2 regions of the Vogesella lacus genome follow, and region 1 is predicted to be linked to the other one. Evidence: riboswitches for the same ligand, from Rfam matches in the RefSeq annotation. Region 1 holds a riboswitch; the other holds the start of a gene.
The links. Region 1 has a riboswitch for glycine ahead of gcvT (glycine cleavage system aminomethyltransferase GcvT). Riboswitches for the same ligand answer to the same signal wherever they lie in the genome.

Region 1 (11,945 bases):
CTTTGCTTTTGCCATGTGGACGATTTACGGCTCCGGCGCCGAGGTGGTGATGTGGGGCGTGTTGCTGCTGCTGGCCGGTTTGCCGGTGTATCTGTGGCAGCTGCGCGAGCGCCTGCTGAAAGACTGAGCCAGCGCTGTCTTGCTGAAGAATGAGAAGCCCGCCGGCATCAAGCCGGCGGGCTTTTTCATGTGAGGGGTGCAAGGCTTACAGGCTGGCCAGCATGCGCTGTGCCAGATGGCGGCCGCTGAGCCATGCGCCTTCTACCTTGCCGCCATGCAGCCAGTCGCCACACAGACCAAGGCGAGTGTTTTCATCCCAGCCGCTGCCGGTGTGGCTGGCTACGCTGTCGGCGTAGCGCCAGCGGTGGCTGCCGGTGGCAACGGGTTCGCCGCCGCCGAGTTGCCGGAAGGCTGCCAGAAGCTCGGCCACTACTGACTCGGCGTCGGCTTCCAGCCATTGTTCGCTCCACGCTGCATTGGCCTGCAACACCCAGCTTTCTTCGCCGCTGCGGCCGGGTTTGCTGTTGTTGCGGGCCAGCCAGCGCAGCGGGCCTTCGTTGACAAAGGCGGCATCGAACGGCAGCGGCTGGCGCTCGGCAAATCTCGCCAGTACCGTCCAGCAGGGCAGCATGCGATGGCTGGCGGCCAACGCTTGCAAAGCTGCACTGTGGCCAGCCAGTAGCGGTACTGCCTGAGCCGGTGGTACGGCCAGCACCACGGCATCAAAACGCGCCGGCAGTGTGCCGTGCTCCTTGCTGGCCAGTTGCCAGCCGTCGTCGTGTGCGTGCAGTTGCTGCACGGTGTGGCTGAGCGCTTTCGCCAGGCCGGCCGCCAGCGCCTTGGCCGGTGCTGACATGCCGGGTACGCCGACATAGCGCAGCGGCACTTCCGTGTGTTCATGCGCCGTTGTGCCGATCACCGTCGGTCGGCCGGGCCAGAAGGCGATGTGGCCGTCGGCCAGCCAGCTGTCCACCTGTTGGCGAAAGGCGGGGTCACGCGCGGTGAAGTATTGCGCGCCGTGGTCGGCTTGCCAGTGTTCGCCACGACGGGTGCACAAGCGGCCGCCAAGGCCGCGGCTCTTGTCGAAAACGCTGACGGCGAGGCCGGCTTCGTGCAGGGCGCGCGCGCAGGAAAGGCCGGCCATGCCGGCACCGATGATGGCGATCTGAAGGGCTGAGGTCATGCGCTGTTGCTCCTTGTCTTGAATGGGGTGTCGCGCTGGCGTGGCAAGCTTGGCCGCAGGCTTGGGTGTGTGGGCGCTGGCTGCTTGCGGCCAAGTGTGTGGCTGACGGTATTCAGTGCCAGCCTTGTCGCCAGCGCGTGGTGTCGGTCAGTGTTTGCCACGCGATGATCTGGCTGCGGTGGCTGTAAACCGCCTCGATTTCGACTTCGCTGATTGGCAGCGCAGGGTCGTCCGGCTCGATGACGCGGGTCACCAGAAAGTGCTTCTCGCGCTGTTGTGGCGTCACTGCTGTCCATTTGCTCAGCAGCAGCTTGCGCGGGTTCAGGCGTGGCGGGCGTGCGGGTTTGTTGTCGGTACTCATGGCGTTTTACTCGTGGGCGAGAGGCAGGCAGGGACTCAGGCGTCGGGCCGCGTCTGGCTGACGCGAATCAGCTGGCCGGTGTCAAAGCCGAGCGCCGCTGCCTGTTGTAGCAGGCGCTGGTAAAGCTCGGGCGGCAGCTGGCGGTCGCGGGCGAGTATCCACAGATAGTCGCGGTCGTTGCCGGCCACCATCGCCCAGCGGTAATCGGGGTCGAGTGCGATGACGTGATAGCCGCCATAAAACGGCCCGAAGAACGATACTTTCAGCGAGGCAAGGTTGGCCGCACCATTGAACAGCGCACGACCTTCGGCCTGTTTCCAGCGCTGGCTGGCGCTGTCATAGCCGCGGTTGATCACGCGGATGCTGCCGTCGGCCTGAGGCTGGTATTCGGCGCTGACATCGCTGAGGCCGCGCTCGAAACGGTGGTCAAGGCGGGCAATTTCATACCACTTGCCGCTGTAGCGTTGCACTTCAAAACCGGGCAGCGGACGGATGCCTTCTGGCGGCAGGGTGGCACAGCCGCTCAGCCACAGGCTGGCGGCGACAGTCAGGGCGAGGGCAAACGGGCGCAGGCGCATGAGGTTTCCTTACAGTTGATCCAGCCGCTGGCGAATCGCTGTGGCGGTTGCGGTGATGGCGGCTTGTTCTTCGGGTGGCATATTGTCCAGCTGGCGATAAACCAGCCCCAGGCGCGGGTTGGCCGCGAGCTTCGGCTGTTGCCGCAGGAAAAAATCCCAGTACAGCGCATTGAAAGGGCAGGCGTCCGCACCGTAGCGGGCATCACGGCGGTAGCGGCAATTGCCGCAGTAATTGCTCATGCGGTGCAGATAGGCGCTGCCGCTGACATAAGGCTTGCTGGCCAGAAGGCCGCCATCGGCAAACTGGCTCATGCCCAGCGTGTTGGGCAGCTCCACCCACTCGAAGGCGTCGATATACACGCCGAGATACCACTCGTGCAGTGCCTGCGGTGACAGGCCGGCCAGCAGGGCGAAGTTGCCGATCACCATCAGTCGCTGGATGTGGTGGGCGTAAGCGTCTCGCAGCGACTGGCCGATGGCTTGCGACAGACAGCGCATGCCGGTTTGGCCATGCCAGAACCAGGCCGGCAGTGGCAGCTGATGATCAAAGCGGTTGCGCGTGGCGTAGCCGGGCATTTCGGCCCAGTAAATGCCGCGCACGTATTCGCGCCAGCCGATGATCTGCCGCACAAAGCCCTCGGTGGCGGCCAGCGGTGCGTGGCCGTCTTGCCAGGCGCGGATGGCCGCGGCGACGACTTCTTGCGGCGACAGCATCTTGGTATTCAGCGCAAACGACAGCAGGGCATGAAACAGTAGCGGTGCCTCACTGTGCATTGCGTCCTGGTAATCACCGAAATGCGGCAGGCGATGGGCAATGAAGTCATCCAGCATTGCCAGCGCTTCGGCGCGATTCAGCGGCCAACGTAGTGTCTCGGCTGCGGGCTCGCCAAAGCTGGCAATGCCGGCCAGCTGCAGCATCTGCCACAGCACGCGGTGATCGTGCTGCGGTCGGGTATCAGGCGGCGGCAAAGGTTGGCCGCGCCACGGTTTGCGGTTGTCGGCGTCAAAATTCCATTGCCCGCCCAGCGGCTGGCCGCTGTCATCCAGCAGCAGGCGGTGGCGCTTGCGCATGTAGCGGTAAAACACTTCCATCCGCCACTGCTTCTTGCCGGCAAACAGCTTCGCGGCCTCTTCGCGACGGGTGTAAAAGTGCTCGCTGCCTACTGCCTCGCAGGGGATGGACTGACGGGCTGCCCAGGTACGCAACTGCTGATCCAGCCGCCACTCGTCTGGCAGTTGCCAGCAAAAACGGCTGGCAGCGTAGTGCTGCAGCAGCGCATCGAGATTGTCGGTGAGGCTGCCGCGATTGCTCGTGTCGTCCAGCCGCACATAGCGCACGCGATGGCCGGCAGCCTTCAGCTGGCGCGCAAAATCGCGCATCGCCGCCAGAATGGCCAGCAGCTTTTGTGCATGGTGAAGCACATAGCCGGCTTCTTGCCGCAACTCCAGCATCACATACACCACGTCGTCGCGGCAGTCGGCAAACCAGCTGTGCTGCGGGTTGAGCTGGTCGCCAAGGATCAGGCGCAGCTCGGTCATGATCTGCCTGCCGGCAAGGGTTGGCTGGCGCACGCGGTGTCTGCGGACAGGCTGCGCATGTCTGGTTTGGGGCGTGTCATTAGTACGTGTACGTATCGGGTGCTTGTCGTTGATGTTGCAGTCAACGTGAAATCGCTATTTGTACAATACAAATTATGTACAATATTTAGGTGGGTACGCAAGAAACCCTCGCGGCCAACTGTCTGCAGGAGAGGGGGTTTACCGGATGAAAATGCGCAAGAAGGCTGATTTGCCAGCAAAAATCTGTGCAAGATGCGGCCGGCCGTTCAGCTGGCGCAAGAAGTGGCAGGCGGTGTGGGATGAGGTGAAATACTGTTCAGACCGCTGCCGGCAACGCTAGCGGCAGGCGCTTCTGTCCGTCAGCTTGAGGGTGGAAAATGGTATCGGGTCACAGCTAAAAATGCTGCTGTGGTGCGGGATTTCGCCGGATTTCAGTGCTTCGAGCGGGTGTTGCTGGCAAGGTGTCTGTCATTATTTTCCATAAGCCAGACGGTGACTGATGGCGGATTTTCATGACATTCATTGTGTCATATGGCAAGTGACTGATCTGGCGGCCAAAACCTGCTTGCCAAGGTGGCTATCGCCAACGATAATGCGCGCATTCCGCAGGAGAGAGTGATTGCCCGCTTGGGTGGTCGCCGCCGAAGGCGCAAGTGCACCCGCAATCGCTCAGGCAAAAGGACTGCATGAATCGGGCTTTGGCCCGCAGAATCTGGAGAGCGGCGCACAGGATGCGCCCACCGAAGGGGCTAACGGCGCAATGCCGGAAAATCTCAGGTGCAGGGACAGAGGGGTGTGAGAAAACAGAGGATACTCACGCTCGCAACAAGGACCTGTCATGACAGCCCTGCAACACACCCCGTTCTACGACGCACACATCGCTTCCGGCGCCAAGATGGTTGACTTCGCCGGTTGGGAAATGCCCATCCATTACGGCTCGCAGCTGAAAGAGCACGAAATCGTGCGTACCGATGCCGGCATGTTCGATGTTTCGCACATGACTGTTGTCGACATCACCGGCAGCGACGCTAAAGCCTGGTTGCAGAAACTGATCGCTAACGATGTGGCCAAGCTGGGCTTCGAAGGCAAGGCACTGTACTCCGGCATGCTGAACGAGCAGGGCGGCGTGGTGGATGACCTCATCGTTTACCTGACCGCGACCGGCTACCGCATGGTAGTGAACGCCGGCACGACCGAAAAAGATCTGGCGTGGATGGACAAGCAGTCCGCCGGCTTTGACGTGAAGCTGCAAGTGCGCCGCGATCTGGCGATGCTGGCCGTTCAAGGACCGCAGGCTATCGACAAGGTATGTCTGGTCAAGCCGGAGCTGGCCGAAGGCATCCGCGCACTGAAAGTATTCCAGGGCCTGCCGCAAGGCGAGTGGTTCTACGCCCGCACCGGCTACACCGGTGAGGACGGTCTGGAAATCATGGTTCCGGCTGCCGAAGCCATTACCTTCTTCAACCAGCTGAAAGAAGTTGGCGTATCGCCTATCGGCCTGGGCGCGCGTGACACCCTGCGTCTGGAAGCCGGCATGAACCTGTACGGCCACGATATGGACGAAACCGTCTCCCCGCTGGAAGCCGGCATGGGCTGGACCCTGGCCTTTACCGAAGGCCGCGATTTTATTGGCCGCGCCGCGCTGGAAGCGCAAAAGGCTGCTGGTGTCGCCATGAAGCAGGTTGGCCTGGTGCTGGAAGGCCGTGGCGTACTGCGCGAAGGCCAGAAAGTCGTGGTGGATGGCCAGGAAGGCATCATCACCAGTGGCACCTTCTCCCCGACCCTCAAGCATTCCATCGCCATCGCCCGTGTACCGGCCTCGACCGGCGCAGTGGCCCACGTTGATCTGCGTGGCACGCTGACCGAAGTGCGTGTGGTGAAAATGCCGTTCGTGCGTAACGGCAAAAAGGTTTTTGAATAAGTCTGGTGTATAACGCAGGGCGAGAGACGACAGCCCTGCCGAATCCTTACCCAATCTGGAGAGTAAACATGAGCAACATTCCTGCAGAACTGAAATACGTATCCAGCCACGAGTGGCTGCGTCTGGAAGCCGATGGCTCCGTTACCGTTGGTATTACCGAACACGCACAAGAGCTGCTGGGCGACATCGTATTCGTCGAGCTGCCAGGTGTTGGCGCTGCGCTGGCTGCCGATGAGCAGGCTGGTGTGGTCGAGTCCGTGAAGGCTGCTTCCGACGTATACGCGCCTATCGCTGGTGAAATCCTCGAAGTGAACGCCGAACTGGAAGGTCAGCCTGACCTGGCCAACAGCGATCCGTACGGCGCTGGCTGGTTCTTCAAGATCAAGCCGGCCAATGCCGCTGATCTGGATGCCCTGATGGACGCGGCTGCTTACGCGGCCGAAATCGGCGCCTGATGAAATGACCCTGCCGTGGCAACGCGGCAGGGTTTTGTTTTTGTGTTGCCCAAACACAGGAAAGACCCGTCTGGCCAGACTTGCGGCCAACCTTGGCCACAGCCGTTTTTCCTGTGTTTCTGTAACTGACTGTATCCATTCGGAATCGAAGACATGTCGCTCTCGCAACTCTTCAATCATCAAGAATTCATCGCCCGCCATATCGGCCCGTGCGAATCCGAAAAAGCCGAAATGCTGGCCTATATTGGCGCCAAATCGGTAGAAGATCTGGTGGCACAAACCGTGCCGGCCGGTATCCGTTTCAACCGTGCGCTGGATCTGCCAGCCGCACAGCGTGAAGTCGACGCGCTGGCTGACCTGAAAGCCGTCGCCGGCAAGAACGTGGTCAACAAGTCCTTCATCGGTCTGGGCTACTACCCGGTGATTACCCCGGGCGTGATCCTGCGCAATGTGCTGGAAAACCCGGGCTGGTACACCGCCTACACCCCGTATCAGGCTGAAATCGCTCAGGGTCGTCTGGAAGCACTGCTGAACTACCAGCAGATGATCATCGACCTGACCGGTCTGGAAATGGCCAACGCCTCCTTGCTGGACGAAGCCACTGCCGCCGCTGAAGCGATGGCCATGGCGCGTCGTGCCTTCAAGGGCAAGTCCGAGCAGTTCTTTGTTGACAGCCGCGTACTGCCACAGACCCTCGACGTACTGAAAACCCGCGCCGAATACTTCGGTTTCGAGCTGGTACTGGGGCATCCGGAAGAAGCCGGCAATGGCGACTACTTCGGTGCCTTGTTCCAGTATCCGGGCGAAGCCGGCGACCTGCTGGACCAGACCCCGTACATCGCCGCCGTCAAGGCCAAGGGTGCGATGGCGATTGTCGCTGCCGACGTAATGGCGCTGGTGGCACTGAAATCGCCAGCCGAAATGGGCGCAGACGTGGCCGTGGGTAACACCCAGCGCTTCGGCGTGCCAATGGGCTTCGGTGGCCCGCACGCTGCCTACTTTGCCTTCCGTGACGACCAGAAGCGCTCCGCGCCTGGCCGCATCATCGGCGTGTCGATCGACACCAAGGGCAAGCCGGCACTGCGTATGGCGCTGCAGACTCGCGAACAGCACATCCGTCGCGAAAAAGCCAACTCCAATATCTGCACCTCGCAGGTACTGCTGGCCAATATCGCCGGCATGTACGCCGTCTTCCACGGTCCGGAAGGCGTGAAGCGTATCGCTGCGCGCATCCATCGCATGGCTGCCATCTTCGCTCACGCGGTGAAAGCTGCCGGCAGCAAGCTGGTATTCGAGCGTTTCTTCGATACCGTACAGGTTGAGCTGGGCGCGAATGCGGCCAACGTTTACGCTGCCGCGCTGGCTGCCGGCATCAACGTGCGTGACGCCGGCAATGGCGTGTTGGGTGTCGCCTTCCACGAAGCCGCGACCACCGCTGATCTGGCCAAACTGGTTGAAATCTTCACCGGCAAGGCTGCCGACATCGCCGCGCTGGACGCTGCTGCCGCTGACGCGATCCCGGCCGCGCTGAAGCGTGAATCCGCCATCCTGTCGCATCCGGTGTTCAACACGCATCATTCCGAGCACGAAATGCTGCGTTACCTGAAAAAGCTGGAAAACCGCGACCTGGCGATGAATCACTCGATGATCAGCCTGGGCAGCTGCACCATGAAGCTGAACGCGACCAGCGAGATGATCCCGATCACCTGGCCGGAATTCGCCAATATGCACCCGTTCGCCCCGCGCGATCAGGCCGTTGGCTATCTGGAAATGATCGATGCACTGCAGCAGCAGCTGATCGCCATCACCGGTTTTGACGCCATCTCCATGCAGCCGAACTCCGGTGCGCAGGGTGAGTACGCCGGCCTCTTGGCGATCCGTCGCTATCACAAGAGCCGTGGCGAAGCCAACCGTACTGTCTGCCTGATTCCGCAATCCGCCCACGGTACCAACCCGGCGACCGCGCAGATGCTGGGCATGCAGGTAGTCGTGGTGAAGACCGACGAAAGCGGCAACGTTGACATCGCCGACCTGAAGGCCAAGGCTGAACAGCATGCGGCCAACCTTGGCTCGCTGATGATTACCTACCCGTCCACCCACGGTGTGTTCGAGGAAGGCATCAAGGAAATCTGCGAAATCGTGCATGCGCACGGTGGCCAGGTTTACATGGATGGCGCCAATATGAACGCCCAGGTTGGCCTGACCCGTCCGGCCGACATCGGTGCTGACGTATTGCACATGAACCTGCACAAGACCTTCTGCATCCCGCACGGCGGTGGCGGCCCAGGCATGGGTCCGATCGGCATGAAGTCGCATCTGGCACCGTTCATGGCCAACCACGTGGTGTCCGAAGTGCCGGGCGCTGTCGCCGGTCAGAGCGCGGTTTCCGCTGCGCCGTTCGGCTCGGCCTCGATCCTGCCGATCTCCTTCATGTACATCCGCATGATGGGCGCGGAAGGTGTGAAGCACGCGACCGAAATCGCGCTGTTGAATGCCAACTACCTGATGAAGAACCTGTCGGCGCATTACCCGGTGCTGTACACCGGCAGCAATGGCCGTGTGGCGCACGAGTGCATCATCGACCTGCGTCCGCTGAAGGCCGCCTCTGGCGTGACCGAAGTGGATGTGGCCAAGCGCCTGATGGACTACGGCTTCCACGCGCCGACCATGAGCTTCCCGGTAGCGGGCACGCTGATGATCGAGCCGACCGAGTCCGAGTCCAAGGCCGAGATCGACCGCTTCATCGCGGCGATGGTGTCTATCCGTCAGGAAATCGACAAGGTACAGAACGGCGTATGGCCTAAGGACAACAACCCGCTGTGCAATGCCCCGCACAGCAAGTCCGACATCGCCGGCGAGTGGACCCGTCCGTACAGCCGCGAGGAAGCCTTCTTCCCGCTGCCTTACGTGCTGGAAAACAAGTTCTGGCCTAGCGTGAATCGTATCGACGATGTGTATGGCGACCGCAATGTAATTTGCAGCTGCCCGTCCATCGACAACTACGAGTAAGCCTGCGAAGGTTGGCCGCAAGTCTTGCGGCCAACTTGCCAAGCCATGAAAAAAGCCACGCATTGCGTGGCTTTTTTCATGGCAGAAGCCGCTCAGGGCTTTTTCTTGTCTGCTTCTTTTTTCTCTTCGTCCTCATCGGTGCCGGCGACGGCCTTGACACCGGCAGCGGTCACATCGACAGCCGTGCCGACAACGGTGGCACCGATCTTGACCGTGGTGGCCGCGACGGTCACTGCCGCATCGGCAACCGCCAGAACGGCGCAGCCGGAAAGCAGGGTGCTGGCAGCGAGGGCGAGTAGCAGGGGGCGCAAGAGCAGCATGTGAGGACTCCGGTTGATATCGCCCGGCAGTCTAGCGTGTCGGCTTTACTTTGTCTTCCCCGTTGCATGGCCGGCCTGACCAAGATTATTCAATAATTGCTGCAGCTGCCCGGCCATGGCCTGCAGGCCTTGCGCCTCGCCCTCAACCTGGCTGGCACTGCCGAGGCTGTTGCCGGCCATCCGGCTGACACTGTCTATGCTCTGGGCGATGTGGTTGCTGCTTTGCAGCTGCTCTTGCAGCACATGGTGAATGCGGTTCATCGCCTCGATGCTGCTGACGGTTTTGCCCTCGATAACCGAAATCGCCTGGCCGGCCTTGTGCGCCTCGTCCGAGCTGTTGAGTACCTGGCTGATGCCGTGCTGCACGCCCTCAACGGCGCGTTGCGAGGCTTGCTGGATGCCGCTGACCATGGTCTGGATTTCCTGGGTGGCGCGACTGGTGCGCTCGGCCAGATTGCGGACTTCATCGGCCACCACGGCAAAGCCGCGACCGCTTTCACCGGCACGCGCAGCTTCGATGGCGGCGTTCAGTGCCAGCATATTGGTCTGATCGGCAATTTCGCTGATGGTATGCACGATGCGGCCAACCTCGCGGGCGTGGTTTTCCAGCGAGTTGATCACGTCCGAGACGTGTTGCACCGATTCGGTGGCGGCAGTAATGGCCAGTGCCGAATTGGAAATGACCTGGCCGCTCTGTTTGGCCTCGTCGCCGGCCTGACGCACGGTTTCCAGCGCGTGGCGGGTATTTTCACCGACCTGGGTCATGCTGCTGTTCATCTGGCTGATGGCGCTGCCGATTTCGTCGGCGGCGTGGCTTTGCGTGGCGGTGTCCTGCCTGACCTGGCTTGCCAGCCGGACGATATTGCTGCTGCTGTGTTGCAGCGAGCTGGAAACCTGCTGCAGGTGATTGATCAGACTCTGCTGACCATCCAGCAGATCATTGAAGGCCTCGATGCAGGTGACAAGCTCGGGTACGCCACCAACAGGCACCCGGGCAGACAGGTCGGCCTGCTGGCTGATCTGGCGGGCGGTGCGGGTCAGCGCCAGCATCGGGCGCACCAGCAGGCGACTCAGATACAGCGCGTAGGCCAGCATGATGATGCCGCCAGCGATAGCCAGCGTGGCGCTGACGGTGATTTCCATGCCGATAACCCCTTCGACATTGCTGCTGCTCTGGCTCGAGTCTTGCTCGATGGTGTCGGTCAGCTGCTCCATGCCGGTTTCCAGCGCCGAGAAGTCGTCTTCGAATGACTTCAGCGTGGCAGGAATCTTGTCAGGCTGGCTGGCAATGATGCTCATCATCTGCTGGCCGGTATCCAGATAGCGCCGGATCAGCGGCAGGGTGTTGTCGATGGCCTGATGTACAGCAGCGCTCTGGCTGATTTCACGATTGCTGTTGACCAGCTGCAGGAACTTGTCGGCGTGTTCCTGCAGATCTTTGGCCGCCGCAGTGATGCCGGCGCTATTACCGCCCTGGTGGTTGTACAGCGCGGCCAGCACGTCGGAGCGCACGGCATCGTGCATCATGTCGGCCTCGGTCTGCTGGCGGATCATCTTTTGCGTAACCAGTAACTCGGCAATGATCTGTTGCAGATGCTGGCTGTTGACGATGGATGAGCCGCCCAGCAGACAGCTGGTCAGAATGGCAATGGCGGCCAGCAAAAAAAGGTGGCTGCGGATGGATAGCTTGTGCATGGCGCGGGCCCGATGATGGCTGTACTCATCCTTTATAGTGACTGGGGCGGGAATGTCATCAGAATGTCTGCAGGCTGGAGTATGATGCTGCACATGTAAATTGAATGGCGAGGTGGATATGGCAGGTGCCAGTCTGTTGTTGTTGCTCGATGATATTGCCGCGGTGCTCGACGATGTGGCGACCATGACCAAGGTGGCAGCGCGCAAGACAGCCGGTGTGCTGGGCGATGATCTGGCGCTGAATGCCCAGCAGGTATCGGGTGTTGATGCCGATCGCGAGTTGCCGGTGGTGTGGGCGGTGGCCAAGGGCTCGATGAAGAACAAACTGATCCTGGTGCCGGCGGCGCTGCTGATCAGTGCGTTTATCCCGTGGCTGATTACGCCTTTGCTGATGGCCGGTGGCTTGTTCCTGTGTTTCGAGGGCGCAGAAAAGTTGTTGCACAGTCTGTTGCCACATGCAGATGGCGAGGCGACATCAGGCAGCGAGAATGATGTCGCCGACAATGTCGAGCAGGACAAGATCGCGGGGGCGGTACGTACCGACTTTATTCTGTCGGCCGAAATCATCGTGATCGCACTGGGTACAGTGGCCAGCCAGCCGCTCTCGACCCAGCTGGCGGTATTGTCGGCAGTCGCGGTGCTGATGACGGTCGGGGTTTATGGCCTGGTGGCGGGCATCGTCAAGATGGATGATGCCGGGCTTGCCTTGTGCTGCAAGCCTGCCGCTTTCAGTCAGTGGCTTGGTCGCGGGCTGTTGGCGCTGGCGCCACGGCTGATGCGTTTGCTCGCCTTGGCCGGCACGGTGGCGATGTTCATGGTGGGTGGTGGCATTCTGAGTCATGGCATACCGCTGGTGCATCACC
Region 2 (11,945 bases), on a different contig from region 1:
TGGTTTGAACCGGCACAGCTTCCTTACGAACATCGCCGCCCCGGCATTGCCAGCAACAGCCTGCGCCGCCTCAAGAGCGGACACTGGCCTGTCTGCGGCGAGCTCGACTTGCATGGTCTTGACCGTCACACCGCACACGAACAGCTGACCGTGTTTTTGCACCGAAAACGCGAGCAAGGCAATTGCGTGCGCATCATTCACGGCAAAGGCCTGAGCTCGCGCGGCGAACCGGTACTGCCCAAAATGGTACGCGGCTGGTTAAGCCAGCACCCGGACGTACTGGCCTTTTGTGAAACCGACAGCCATCAGGGCGGCAGCGGTGCCGTACTGGTTTTGCTCAGACGACATCACCCACATGGAGACCACCATGAGCACGATTATCCCCGCTTTTGAAGCCCCGGCCACCAGCGGCCTGACTGCCCGCCTGCCGGCCAGCGGCCTTGCCATTGCCTACTTCTACCCCAAGGACAACACGCCGGGCTGCACCAACGAGGCACTGGCATTTCGCGATCTGCACGAGCGCTTTCTTGCGGCCAACTGCACGATTTTCGGCGTCTCGCGTGACAGCCTGAAATCCCATGAAAATTTCCGCGCCAAGTACGCTTTGCCATTTGAATTGATCAGCGATCCGGACGAAACTGTATGTGAGATGTTTGCTGTCATGAAAATGAAAAACATGTACGGCAAACAGGTAAGAGGCATTGAGCGCAGCACTTTCGTTCTGGATGGCCAAGGCCAGATCCTGCGCGAATGGCGCGGCGTCAAGGTGCCCGGACACGTCGATGAAGTACTCGCCTTCATCGAGTCCCTGAGCCAGGTGCCGACAGCCGGATAAAATCTCTGCCGGCACCGCGATGATCACGGTCAGGCCATCAGGCCTGACCAGACAAGGGGGTAATCATGGTTGGCCGCAAGAAAAGCAAGATCAGCAAACTGTTCGTCCTCGACACCAATGTGCTGTTGCATGACCCCACCTGCCTGTTCCGCTTCGAAGAACACGACATCTACATCCCCATCATCACTCTCGAAGAGCTCGACGATCACAAGAAAGGCATGTCCGAAGTTGCCCGCAACGGCCGCCAGGCCAGCCGCTTCATTGACGAGCTGGTCAGCCAGCAACGCAATATCGACGATGGCATCCCGCTAGGCAGCAAGAGCCATCAGGCCGCCAGTGGCCGCCTGTTTTTGCAGACTCGCCTGCTCGATACACGACTACCCAATCCGCTGCCAGTCGGCAAGGCCGATAACCAGATACTCGGCATCGTGATGGCACTGAAGCAGCACGATGCCGAACGCGAGGTCGTACTGGTGTCGAAAGACATCAATATGCGCATCAAGGCACGTGCGCTGGGGCTGGATGCCGAAGACTACTTCAACGACAAGGTGCTGGAAGACAGCGACCTGCTGTATACCGGCACACTCGAAATCAACAGCCAGTTCTGGGACAGAAACGGCAAGGAGCTGCGATCCTGGCAGGAAAACGGTCGCACCTATTACCAGCTCAAAGGCCCGGATGCCAACAAGCTGCTGCTGAACCAGCTGTTATGGCAAGGCGGCGATCAAACCCTGCAAGCCCGTGTCATCCAGCAGGAAGGCAAAGAAGCCACACTCGAAACCCTCAAGGATTACAGTCACCAGAAAAACAATGTCTGGGGCATCACCGCACGCAATCGCGAACAAAACTTCGCGCTGAATCTGCTGATGAACCCGGAGATCGATTTCGTGACCTTGCTGGGCCAGGCCGGTACCGGCAAGACCTTGCTGACCTTGGCTGCCGGCCTCGCCATGACGCTGGAACAAAAGCTGTACAGCGAAATCATCATGACGCGGGTGACGGTGCCAGTCGGCGAAGACATCGGCTTTTTGCCTGGCACCGAAGAGGAAAAAATGCTGCCATGGATGGGCGCACTCGAAGACAACCTTGATGTGCTCAATCGCAGCGAAGATGACAGTGGCGACTGGGGGCGCGCCGCCACCCGCGACCTGATCCGCAGCCGCATCAAGGTCAAATCGCTGAACTTCATGCGCGGCCGCACCTTCCTCAACAAGTATCTGATCATCGACGAAGCGCAAAACCTGACGCCCAAGCAGATGAAGACCCTGATTACCCGTGCAGGCCCGGGCACCAAGGTTGTCTGCCTGGGAAATATCAGCCAGATTGACACCCCCTACTTGACGGAAGGCAGCTCTGGCCTGACTTATGTCGTAGATCGCTTCAAAGGTTGGCCGCATTCGGGCCATATCACCTTGCAACGCGGCGAGCGCTCGCGACTCGCCGACCACGCGGCGGAGGTACTCTGATTTGTCCGCACTTGAACTGATACACAAACCGGCAATGGGCAAGTCACGCCAGACGCGTCCATTGCTGTTTTTACATGGCGCTTATTCGGATGCCAGCTGCTGGCATGAGCGCTTCATGCCCTGGTTTGCCAAACAAGGTTTTGATTGCTGGGCCCTCAGCTTCGAGGGCCACGGCAAATCACCCAACAGCAATGGTCTGCCGCCGGGCATTGATCGTTATGTCGATAATCTTGCGCAAGCGCTGACCTTGCTGGGTGACCCGCAGCCTATCATCATCGCCCACTCCATGGGCGGCTTTGTGGTGCAGGAATACCTGACCCGACACCCGCTGCACGCCGTCGCCCTGCTGGCACCCGTACCGGCCAGCGGGCTGTCACGCTCGACCTGGCGCATGATGTGTCAGCGCCCCGACCTGCTGACCCGGCTCAATATGTTTCAGCTGACCGGCACCGGCATGGATGCTGACAGCGTACGCGCCCTGCTGTTCAGCGAACACAGTTCGGACAAGGATATCGAATGGTGCCTTAGCCATTGCCGGCCCGAAAGCCAGAAAGCCCTGCTCGACATGAGCTGGTCAACGTTGGCCGCAAGATATAGCCAACGCCCTGATCATGCGCTGGTCTTGCTGGGCAAGTCTGACTTGCTGATCGGCGACAGCGATGTTCGCGAGGTCGTGCAACGCCTGAATGCCAAGCAATGCAATATCGACGAACTGGGCCATATGGTGATGCTGGACAGGCAATGGCTGCTGGCTGCCAAGGCCATTCATGACTGGCTGGAAAAAGAGGCCGTCAGCACCGTGGCCGCCGACCTCACACCAGGCTAGTACAAAGCCGGATTGACGGTCCGTTTACCGCTGATAACCAAACGGATCGTCAATACTGTGGCTAGGCTCGGTAAACCAGCGCGGGCCTTGCTCGGTCATGTAGAAATGATCCTCCAGCCGCACGCCAAACTCTCCCGGCACGCATATCATCGGCTCATTACTGAAGCACATGCCGACCGCCAGCGGCGTCTGGTCAGAACTCACCAGATACGGCCACTCGTGAATATCCAGCCCGATGCCATGACCCGTACGATGCGGCAGCCCCGGCAGCTCGTACTCCGGGCCAAAACCATCCACCTGCAATTGCGCTCTGGCAGCCAGGTCAACCGAGCCGCAAGGCTTGCCCAGCTGTGCAGCAGCAAAGGCCGCAGCCTGCGCTGACTTTTCTGCTTGCCATACTTGCCGCTGACGCTCGCTGGCCTCGCCAAAAACATAGCTGCGGGTAATATCCGACAGATAGCCATGCAGCTCACAACCGGTATCAATCAACACCATATCACCCTGCTTCAGGTATTGCGGTTCCTTCACCCCGTGCGGAAAAGCCGTCGCCGGGCCAAACAAGGCGATACAGAAATAGGAACCCGCAGCCGCACCCACCTTGCGATGCGCCTCATCGATGAACGCCTCGACCTCTAGCGTGGAGATGCCTTCATGCAAGATGCTGGCAACCGCCTTGTGAACTTCCAGCGTCATGTCTTTGGCCGCCTGCATCAGCGCGAGCTCGGCAGCAGATTTCTGCATGCGGCAACCAGCTGTCACTGGCTTGGCATTGACGAAACGACAAGCCGCACCTTGTTCGCGCAAACCGTCAAACACGAAGAACGGAGTACTTTCATCAATAGCCAGTACGGTATTGGCCTGATCAGCATTGACACCCAGCTCGCCAAGCACACGGAACAACAGCGCATAAGGCGATTCGTGCTCATGCCAGCCACTCACCGGCGCGCGCTGAACCATATACTCATCCAGCGTACCCAGCTCGAAATGGGGTGCAATAAAACGTAGCTGACCACCGGCCGTCAGCACTGCACCGACCATACGCTCGCTGGCATACCATTTCAGACCGGTAAAATACTTGAGGCTAGTCCCTGCATGCAGATACATGGCATCAATACCATGCTCTTGCATCAGACTCGCGGCCTTGCCCATTCTCGCCTGATATTCAGCCAGTTCAATCGGCTGCACATTTGCCGTCATGCACGATAATTTTTGCAGTGCATCCTGCTTGCTGACACCACCAATCCCGATTGCCATCACCTGCTCCCTGTCTTTTGCGTAATAATTCAGTGCATGATAGCAAGCAAATTTTAGTGTCACTTAAATTTTGATTGCCAAACTCACGATATTGATAAAACATGCGCATACCGCGCAACGGGAATACAACAGCGATGTCAGAAGAATCGATAGGCCAACGACTAAGGCGATACAGAAAGCTCTGCGGCAAGACACTGGTACAAGTATCCAAAGAGGCCGGGGTTTCTGCAGGCTTCCTGTCCCAGGCCGAACGGGACATGACCGGCCTGTCGCTATCCTCGCTGGCCAACATCGCAAAGTCACTCGGCGTCTCAAGTAGCGAGCTATTCCCCCTGCCACGCCAGGAGGCACCCGACTCTCACCAAAACACCCGCCAAAGCTATGCCCTCACCGGCATGATGCAGCGCTATGAGCGCCTGAGCACCTCCTTTGACGGCAGCGTACTCAATGCAGTCAAACTGATCCTACCAATTGACTACCGCTCGGAAGAGGTCAGCCACGAGGGGGACGAGTTTGTCTACGTGCTGAATGGCAAGGTGCGCTATATCGTCGGCAACAACAAATATGATCTGGTCAGTGGCGATTCGCTGCATTTCAACCCGAAAGAAAGACACGCGATACACAACAACTCTGGCGAGGTGTGTGAAATCATTTCTGTCAGTACCCAACCGCTTTTCGAGAACGCCAAATAAAAAAGAGGCGCATCTGCGCCTCTTTTTTATCTCAATACATCCGCACTCACAGCTTGAATTGCGACACCAGTGACTTGAGCTGATCACCACGACTGGCCAGCAACTGAATCGTAGCCAGCGCATCCTGCAAACTTGCATCAGTCTGCTGCGCCATCACGTTTACGCGCTCGGCACTACGCGCCATTTCATTGGTTGCCACGCCCTGCTCGGCGGTTGAAGACGTAATCTCGCCCATGCGAGAAGAAATCTCCTCAGCGTGACCCTTGATCATGTCTACCTTGTCAGCTGCCTGACGCGACAGCGCTACACCACTGGCCACCTTGGCATTAGTCTCGTCAGCATGTGTAATCGCCTCACCCGTTTTGGCGATAACGGTATCAATCAGCTCGGCAATCTGGACGGTAGCCGTTGCTGTACGCTCGGCCAGCTTGCGCACTTCATCCGCCACCACGGCAAAACCACGCCCCTGCTCGCCGGCCCGTGCCGCTTCGATAGCTGCATTCAGCGCCAGCATATTAGTCTGATCCGCGATATCACGGATCACGGCCACGATGCCTTTGATTTGCTCGGACTGGCCCGACAGGCTGGACATCACATCCTGCAATGAACCCACCGCAGTAACGATGGACTCGACTTCGCGGGCAACTTCAGCCATCGCCTTGTGAGAGTCAAAAGCATTGTCACGAGAGCGGGACACCAGCTGCTCAGTCTCACCGACATGATCTGCAATGTGGTTAATGCTGACTGTAATCTCCTCGATCGTTGCCGCCGTTGCCGACAATTCGGATGACTGCACGCGTGAATCCTGGGCAATCTTGTCCGCAACACGATTAAGACCCACCGCATCCATCGCCAAGGCATCAGATTCGCCACGTACCGTCAGGAACATCTCACGCAACTTGGCCACAAACTGGTTGAACGACTCGGCAATCTGGCCGACCTCGTCACGATTACCCACCGGAATGGTCTTGGTCAGATCACCCTGACCACTGGCAACCTCCAGCATGGCCTTGCGCAAGGAACCCAGCCCCGAAAGCATTTTGGCAACACCGGCATAAGTCAGTACCGACGCAATCGACAAGCCAACAATCGCCAGAATGATCAACACTGTCAGCAACTCGCGCACCGGCGACATGGCCTCGGCTTTTGGCACCACGATACCAAGCAGCCAGCCTGTTTTTGGCACAGACATCAGCGAAACCATATTCACTTCGCCACCCAGGTCGATATCCTGAATGCTGCCATCTTTGGCCAGCGAACCAAGGTCGATGCCAGGCACTACTTCGCCGATTTTCTTCAGTACCGAGTCCTTCTGCGGGTGGGCAATCACCTCACCCTCAGCCGTTACCAAGAAGGCATAGCCACCGCCCGGCAATTTGGAAGAGACGATCTCGTCAACCACCCGCGCCAGCGTAACGTCACCGCCAGCAACTGCCGTCAACGTACCGCCCGACTTTTGCGACTCGGCAAAAGTGATGATCGGGCGCTTGGTTGCGGCATCAAGATAAGGAGGCGAAGTGGTCGGGCCATCAACGGCTGCTGCGGCCTTGTACCAAGGCCGGCCAGTCGGATCGTAGCCAGCTGGCAATGCAGGCGATTTGGCATCCATGGTCATGGTCTTGTCTGGCTGGCCAACATAAGCCGAATCAAAACCACCGGCATGTTGAGCCTGATCCAGAATCGGCTGCAAATCACCCTTGCCGAAACGGCCAAGAATCGAGCTGACAATCTGCTGGCGGCTTTGTACCCATTCGGTCACAAAGCTGGCCTTGTTGTCAGCGGCGAGATTGATCTCGCGGGAGATCTCCTCTTCGAGCGCTTGGCTCATCTTGAAATACACGATGCCACAGAATACTGCTGTTGATGCAGTCATCACCAACAACACGAACATCATCAATCGGGTTCGGATTGTCATGCGCGCTCCCCTTGCTTGCGTTTTTATTTATTGAATGGCCTATTATTCATATAAGCCTTGAGACACGAACTTGCCAAAATATAGTCAACTCAGTCAGTTGACACCAAACCACACGATGACAAAAGACAAACGAGTCAACCAGCAAGTACGTCCCGAACTCGCGCATTTCAGCCTATTCGATGTTATATATCAAGCCTAACTGAGCATTTCATTAAATCCCCGCATCAAAACTACCTCTCAAATTTTAGCCAGCAATGCCAAACAGCAATATTTCTGACAATCGTATATGCCAATCACTTTCCTTGCCGGCATTTGACTTGGACATCAACTTTCTCTAGATTTGCCTGAGCCGCAGGAATGTCAAACATTCCACGGGATACACAGGAGAGACTGTCCGGAACGACTGCGACAGCGCCGAAGGGGAATCGCCCCAGAAACTCTCAGGCAAAAGAACTGTGTGAACCAGGCACTCTGGAGAGCAGGTCTGCAAAGCAGCACCTCGCCGAAGGCAGCACGGCTACCGCAATCTGGTAGCCAGAATCTCTCAGGCAAAGGGACAGAGGGGGCAACGTCGGGTGATACCGGACGGGGCTCCTTTTTTCATTCCAGCCCTACCCCTACACACTCGCCACTACCAGCCGATCACAAGACCCGTTGTCTTGCGGCACATAACAGGAGTTGCGCGATGTTTCACAGAGAGATGGAAATTGCCGGATTTGATGATGCGCTATGGGCGGCCATGCAGGCCGAAACACTGCGTCAGGAACAACACATCGAGCTGATTGCCTCGGAAAACTATGCCAGCCCGCGCGTCATGCAGGCACAGGGCAGTCAACTAACCAATAAATACGCCGAAGGCTACCCGGGCAAGCGCTATTACGGCGGCTGCGAACATGTTGATGTGGTTGAGCAACTGGCTATCGACCGTGCAAAGCAGCTATTTGGCGCTGATTACGCCAATGTGCAGCCACACTCCGGCAGTCAGGCCAACGCAGCGGTATACATGTCGCTGCTGCAACCGGGCGACACCATTCTTGGCATGAGCCTGGCCCATGGCGGTCATCTCACCCACGGTGCCAAAGTCAATTTCTCCGGCAAAATCTACAATGCCATCCAGTACGGCATTGACAGCCAGAGCGGCGAAATCGATTACGACGAGGTGGCAAGGTTGGCCGCAGAGCACCGCCCCGAGATGATTGTTGCCGGCTTCTCCGCCTATTCGCTGATCGTAGACTGGGCACGCATGCGCGAAATTGCCGACAGCATCGGGGCATGGTTATTCGTGGACATGGCCCATGTCGCCGGACTGGTTGCCGCCGGCCTTTATCCCAACCCGCTGCCACACGCCCATGTGGTCACCACCACCACCCACAAGACCCTGCGCGGCCCACGCGGCGGCCTGATCCTTGCGGCCAACCCGCCGGAAGAGCTGGTCAAAAAGCTGCAATCACTGGTTTTCCCCGGCATTCAGGGCGGCCCACTGATGCATGTCATCGCTGCCAAGGCGGTTGCCTTCCTTGAGGCACAGCAACCCGAGTTCATTACTTACCAGCAGCAAGTGCTTGCCAATGCACGCTCAATGGTCAGCACCTTCCAGCACCGCGGCTACAAGATTGTCTCGGGCAAAACCGATGATCACCTGTTCTTGCTGGATCTCATCGACAAAGGCATTACCGGCAAAGCGGCAGATGCCGCACTGGGTGCGGCCAACATCACGGTCAACAAGAATGCCGTGCCCAACGACCCGCAAAGTCCGTTTGTCACCAGTGGCATCCGCATCGGCACACCAGCCATCACCAGCCGCGGCTTCAAAGAAGCAGAAGCCACCCTGATTGCCAATCTGGTTTGCGACATTCTGGATGATATTGACAACACCGAGGTTGCCAATCGGGTAAAACGCCAGGTTCTGGCGCTTTGCGCTGACTTCCCCGTCTATCGTTAAGTACAATCCGGCGGCTGCGGCCAACGTAGCCGCCACACACACCCGTCAAACCTGGGTTGGCCGCAAGGCCACCCGAGCAAAAATAAGAGAAGCAGCATGGCAATTAGTGTTTTTGACCTGTTTAAAATCGGTATCGGCCCATCCAGCTCGCACACCGTCGGCCCGATGCGCGCAGCCCGCCAATTTATCGCACGGCTCGACAAGGATGGCCTGCTTGGCATTACCTGTCGGGTGAAGTCAGAGATGTTCGGCTCGCTCGGTGCCACCGGCAAAGGCCACGGCACCGATACCGCCGTGCTGCTTGGCCTGCAGGGTGAGCTGCCGGATCTGGTCGACACTGATCAGGTCGACACCATGCTGCATGCCATTCGCGAAGCCCGCTCGATCAACCTGCTGGGCAAGCACACCATCAATTTCAACGAGTCAGAAGACCTGATTCTCTACAAGCGCAAGGCGCTGCCCTACCACCCCAACGGTATGATATTCGAGGCATTTGATGCTTCGGGCAACAGCCTCTCCAAGCGTGCCTATTACTCAGTAGGCGGCGGCTTTGTTGTGGATGAAGCGGCCATCGATGCCGGCTTCACCCCGCCAGGTGTCACCGAGCTGCGTCATCCATTCAAAAGTGGTGCCGAACTGCTGGCACTGTGTCAGCGCCATGGCAAGTCCATCAGCCAGATCATGCTGGAAAACGAACTGGCCTGGCGCACAGAAGATGAAATCCGCAGTGGCCTGCTGCAAATCTGGCAGGTCATGCAAGCTTGCGTGAAGCGCGGCTGCGAGCGCGAAGGCATCCTGCCAGGCGGCATGAAAGTCAAACGTCGCGCATCTGACATGTATCGCAAGCTGCTGGCCTCACCAGAAGCTGCGCTGCGTGACCCACTGACTGTACTCGACTGGGTCAACCTGTATGCACTCGCAGTCAATGAAGAAAATGCTGCCGGCGGCCGCGTAGTGACCGCACCGACCAATGGTGCAGCAGGCATTATTCCTGCCGTCTTGCACTATTACGCCCGATTTGTACCGAATGCCAATGACGAAGGTGCGATCCGCTTTCTGCTGACTGCTGGCGCCATCGGCATTCTGTTCAAACTTAATGCTTCCATCTCTGGCGCTGAAGTTGGCTGCCAGGGTGAGGTCGGCTCCGCCTGTTCTATGGCTGCAGGCGCCTTGGCCGAAGTTTTGGGCGGCACACCAGAACAAGTCGAAAATGCCGCCGAAATCGGTATGGAGCACAATCTTGGCCTGACCTGCGACCCGGTTGGCGGACTGGTACAAGTGCCTTGCATCGAACGCAATGCCATGGCGGCCATCAAGGCAATCAACGCCGCACGCATGGCACTGCGCGGCGACGGTCATCACTTTGTTTCGCTGGATCGCGTCATCAAGACCATGCGCGACACAGGCCGTGACATGAGCACCAAATACAAGGAAACCGCTCGTGGCGGCCTCGCGATCAATGTGATCGAAGTGCCAGTCAACATCGTCGAGTGCTGACATAGTACAAAGGTCAACACAGCAAGCCAGACAGCAGCTTCTATACTGATAGCAGGCTCTTTCGGGAGAAAGATCATGCAACAGCTGCTACTCTGGCTATCCATGCTGCTCATGCCCACCCCCGGTGTTGAAATCAATACCGCCAGTCTTGAAGCACTCATCAGGATTGGCATTCCGCCCGTCCACGCGCAACAAATTATCAGCGTGCGCAAAGAAGCAGGGCCATTCAACACCCCTGCTGACTTGCTTGAAATTGATGGCATCGAACAACAATCCTTTGCCAAAATCAAAGCAAGTCTTTCCGTCAATGGTCAGCCACTATCAACGGCAAACCCAGCTCCCGTCATTCGCACGCCCCATCGCCCTACCAGCGATAGAAATCCGGCACGGGATGACCGGGAAGCCTCGCGCGAAACAACGCGATCTGCCGATCGATCATGACAACACAAGCAAAACTGACAATAAATTAGCAAACAATCTCAGCAAACTTCCAATTATTGGCATTGAAAACCCAGAATGCCGACCGCATTGAGATTGCATTCGCAAATAGTTCTTGCCAGATATTAACAGATGCTTTAATCTGCGCTTTCAACTCTACGGCGGGTCTCCCCGCATTGGGTGGTAATGAACCTGGTCAGGTCCGGAAGGAAGCAGCCACAGTTACTTAACTCAAGTGCCGGGGGTTTGGCTCGCCACCCCAATTCTTAACCATGCCCGTCATAACCGACGGGCATGGTTGTAATGCATAAATTACACTGTCCTTTTCTGGTCACCTCTGCTATCATCTCAATGCAAGTCAAATAAAGCGCGGGCAAAGACCCTCGCTGATATGGTTTTACATTGCATTACAGTCACATACGGACAACCGTCCATATAACACTCTCAAGATACCGAGGAACGCCATGAAACTGTTTGATAAAATTGCCAATCCACGTGAAATCCGTCGCAAACTGGGTCTGAACCAGCAAGAATTCTGGAGCCGCATCGGCGTTACCCAGTCTGGCGGCTCCCGCTACGAAAGCGGTCGCAACATGCCAAAGCCTGTTCGCGAACTGCTGCGTCTGGTTCATGTTGAGCAAATCGACCTGACCAAGGTTCGTCGCGAAGATTTCGAAATCGTCGAATACCTGAAGGAAACCCACCCGGACCTGTACAAGAGCCTGCGCAAAGCCGTTCGCGCACGCTATGAAGCTCAAGGCGATGCCGATACCGCAGAAGCCTGATTCCGTACAGCCCCAAGAAAAGCCGCAGCCTTGCTGCGGCTTTTTTCTATTCTTAACGATCAAGTAGCACGCATTACCAATTAACCCATCCACTGCAGCCGATAAAATCAGTACGATCACACTCGATTGCCAAGCACTTCCCCATCTCGAATCACCACCGAATCGGTTATGATGTAAGCCAATATCCGCAGCATGCTGCAGCAGATCCAGGCTTGCCTTTGCCATGCGCTACATTGCCGAAAGAGCAAAGCCCATCAAAGCCAGATCGTGCAAACAATCTTATACAAAATCAAAG

Region 2: another riboswitch for glycine. It lies ahead of glyA (serine hydroxymethyltransferase); the one in region 1 lies ahead of gcvT (glycine cleavage system aminomethyltransferase GcvT).

What each region holds. Positions count from the first base shown of each region.
Region 1 covers NZ_CEETQT010000001.1:464,969-476,913, reverse strand. Annotated here, with positions in the region: gene ACZ9W6_RS02185 (amino acid permease) at 1-127, shown strand, start outside; gene ACZ9W6_RS02180 (NAD(P)/FAD-dependent oxidoreductase) at 206-1,183, opposite strand; gene ACZ9W6_RS02175 (TIGR02450 family Trp-rich protein) at 1,296-1,544, opposite strand; gene ACZ9W6_RS02170 (lipocalin family protein) at 1,580-2,122, opposite strand; gene ACZ9W6_RS02165 (cryptochrome/photolyase family protein) at 2,132-3,661, opposite strand; gene ACZ9W6_RS02160 (DUF2256 domain-containing protein) at 3,888-4,022, shown strand; glycine riboswitch at 4,279-4,377, shown strand; glycine riboswitch at 4,385-4,481, shown strand; gene gcvT (glycine cleavage system aminomethyltransferase GcvT) at 4,521-5,603, shown strand; gene gcvH (glycine cleavage system protein GcvH) at 5,672-6,058, shown strand; gene gcvP (aminomethyl-transferring glycine dehydrogenase) at 6,212-9,067, shown strand; gene ACZ9W6_RS02140 (hypothetical protein) at 9,160-9,387, opposite strand; gene ACZ9W6_RS02135 (methyl-accepting chemotaxis protein) at 9,433-11,082, opposite strand; gene ACZ9W6_RS02130 (DUF808 domain-containing protein) at 11,201-11,945, shown strand, end outside.
Region 2 covers NZ_CEETQT010000010.1:52,953-64,897, forward strand. Annotated here, with positions in the region: gene ACZ9W6_RS13535 (Smr/MutS family protein) at 1-393, shown strand, start outside; gene ACZ9W6_RS13540 (peroxiredoxin) at 368-835, shown strand; gene ACZ9W6_RS13545 (PhoH family protein) at 901-2,301, shown strand; gene ACZ9W6_RS13550 (alpha/beta hydrolase) at 2,336-3,127, shown strand; gene ACZ9W6_RS13555 (M24 family metallopeptidase) at 3,152-4,381, opposite strand; gene ACZ9W6_RS13560 (helix-turn-helix domain-containing protein) at 4,483-5,073, shown strand; gene ACZ9W6_RS13565 (methyl-accepting chemotaxis protein) at 5,120-6,988, opposite strand; glycine riboswitch at 7,360-7,454, shown strand; glycine riboswitch at 7,456-7,552, shown strand; gene glyA (serine hydroxymethyltransferase) at 7,674-8,930, shown strand; gene ACZ9W6_RS13575 (L-serine ammonia-lyase) at 9,027-10,427, shown strand; gene ACZ9W6_RS13580 (helix-hairpin-helix domain-containing protein) at 10,503-10,868, shown strand; RNA gene ffs (signal recognition particle sRNA small type) at 11,026-11,124, shown strand; gene ACZ9W6_RS13590 (helix-turn-helix domain-containing protein) at 11,330-11,650, shown strand.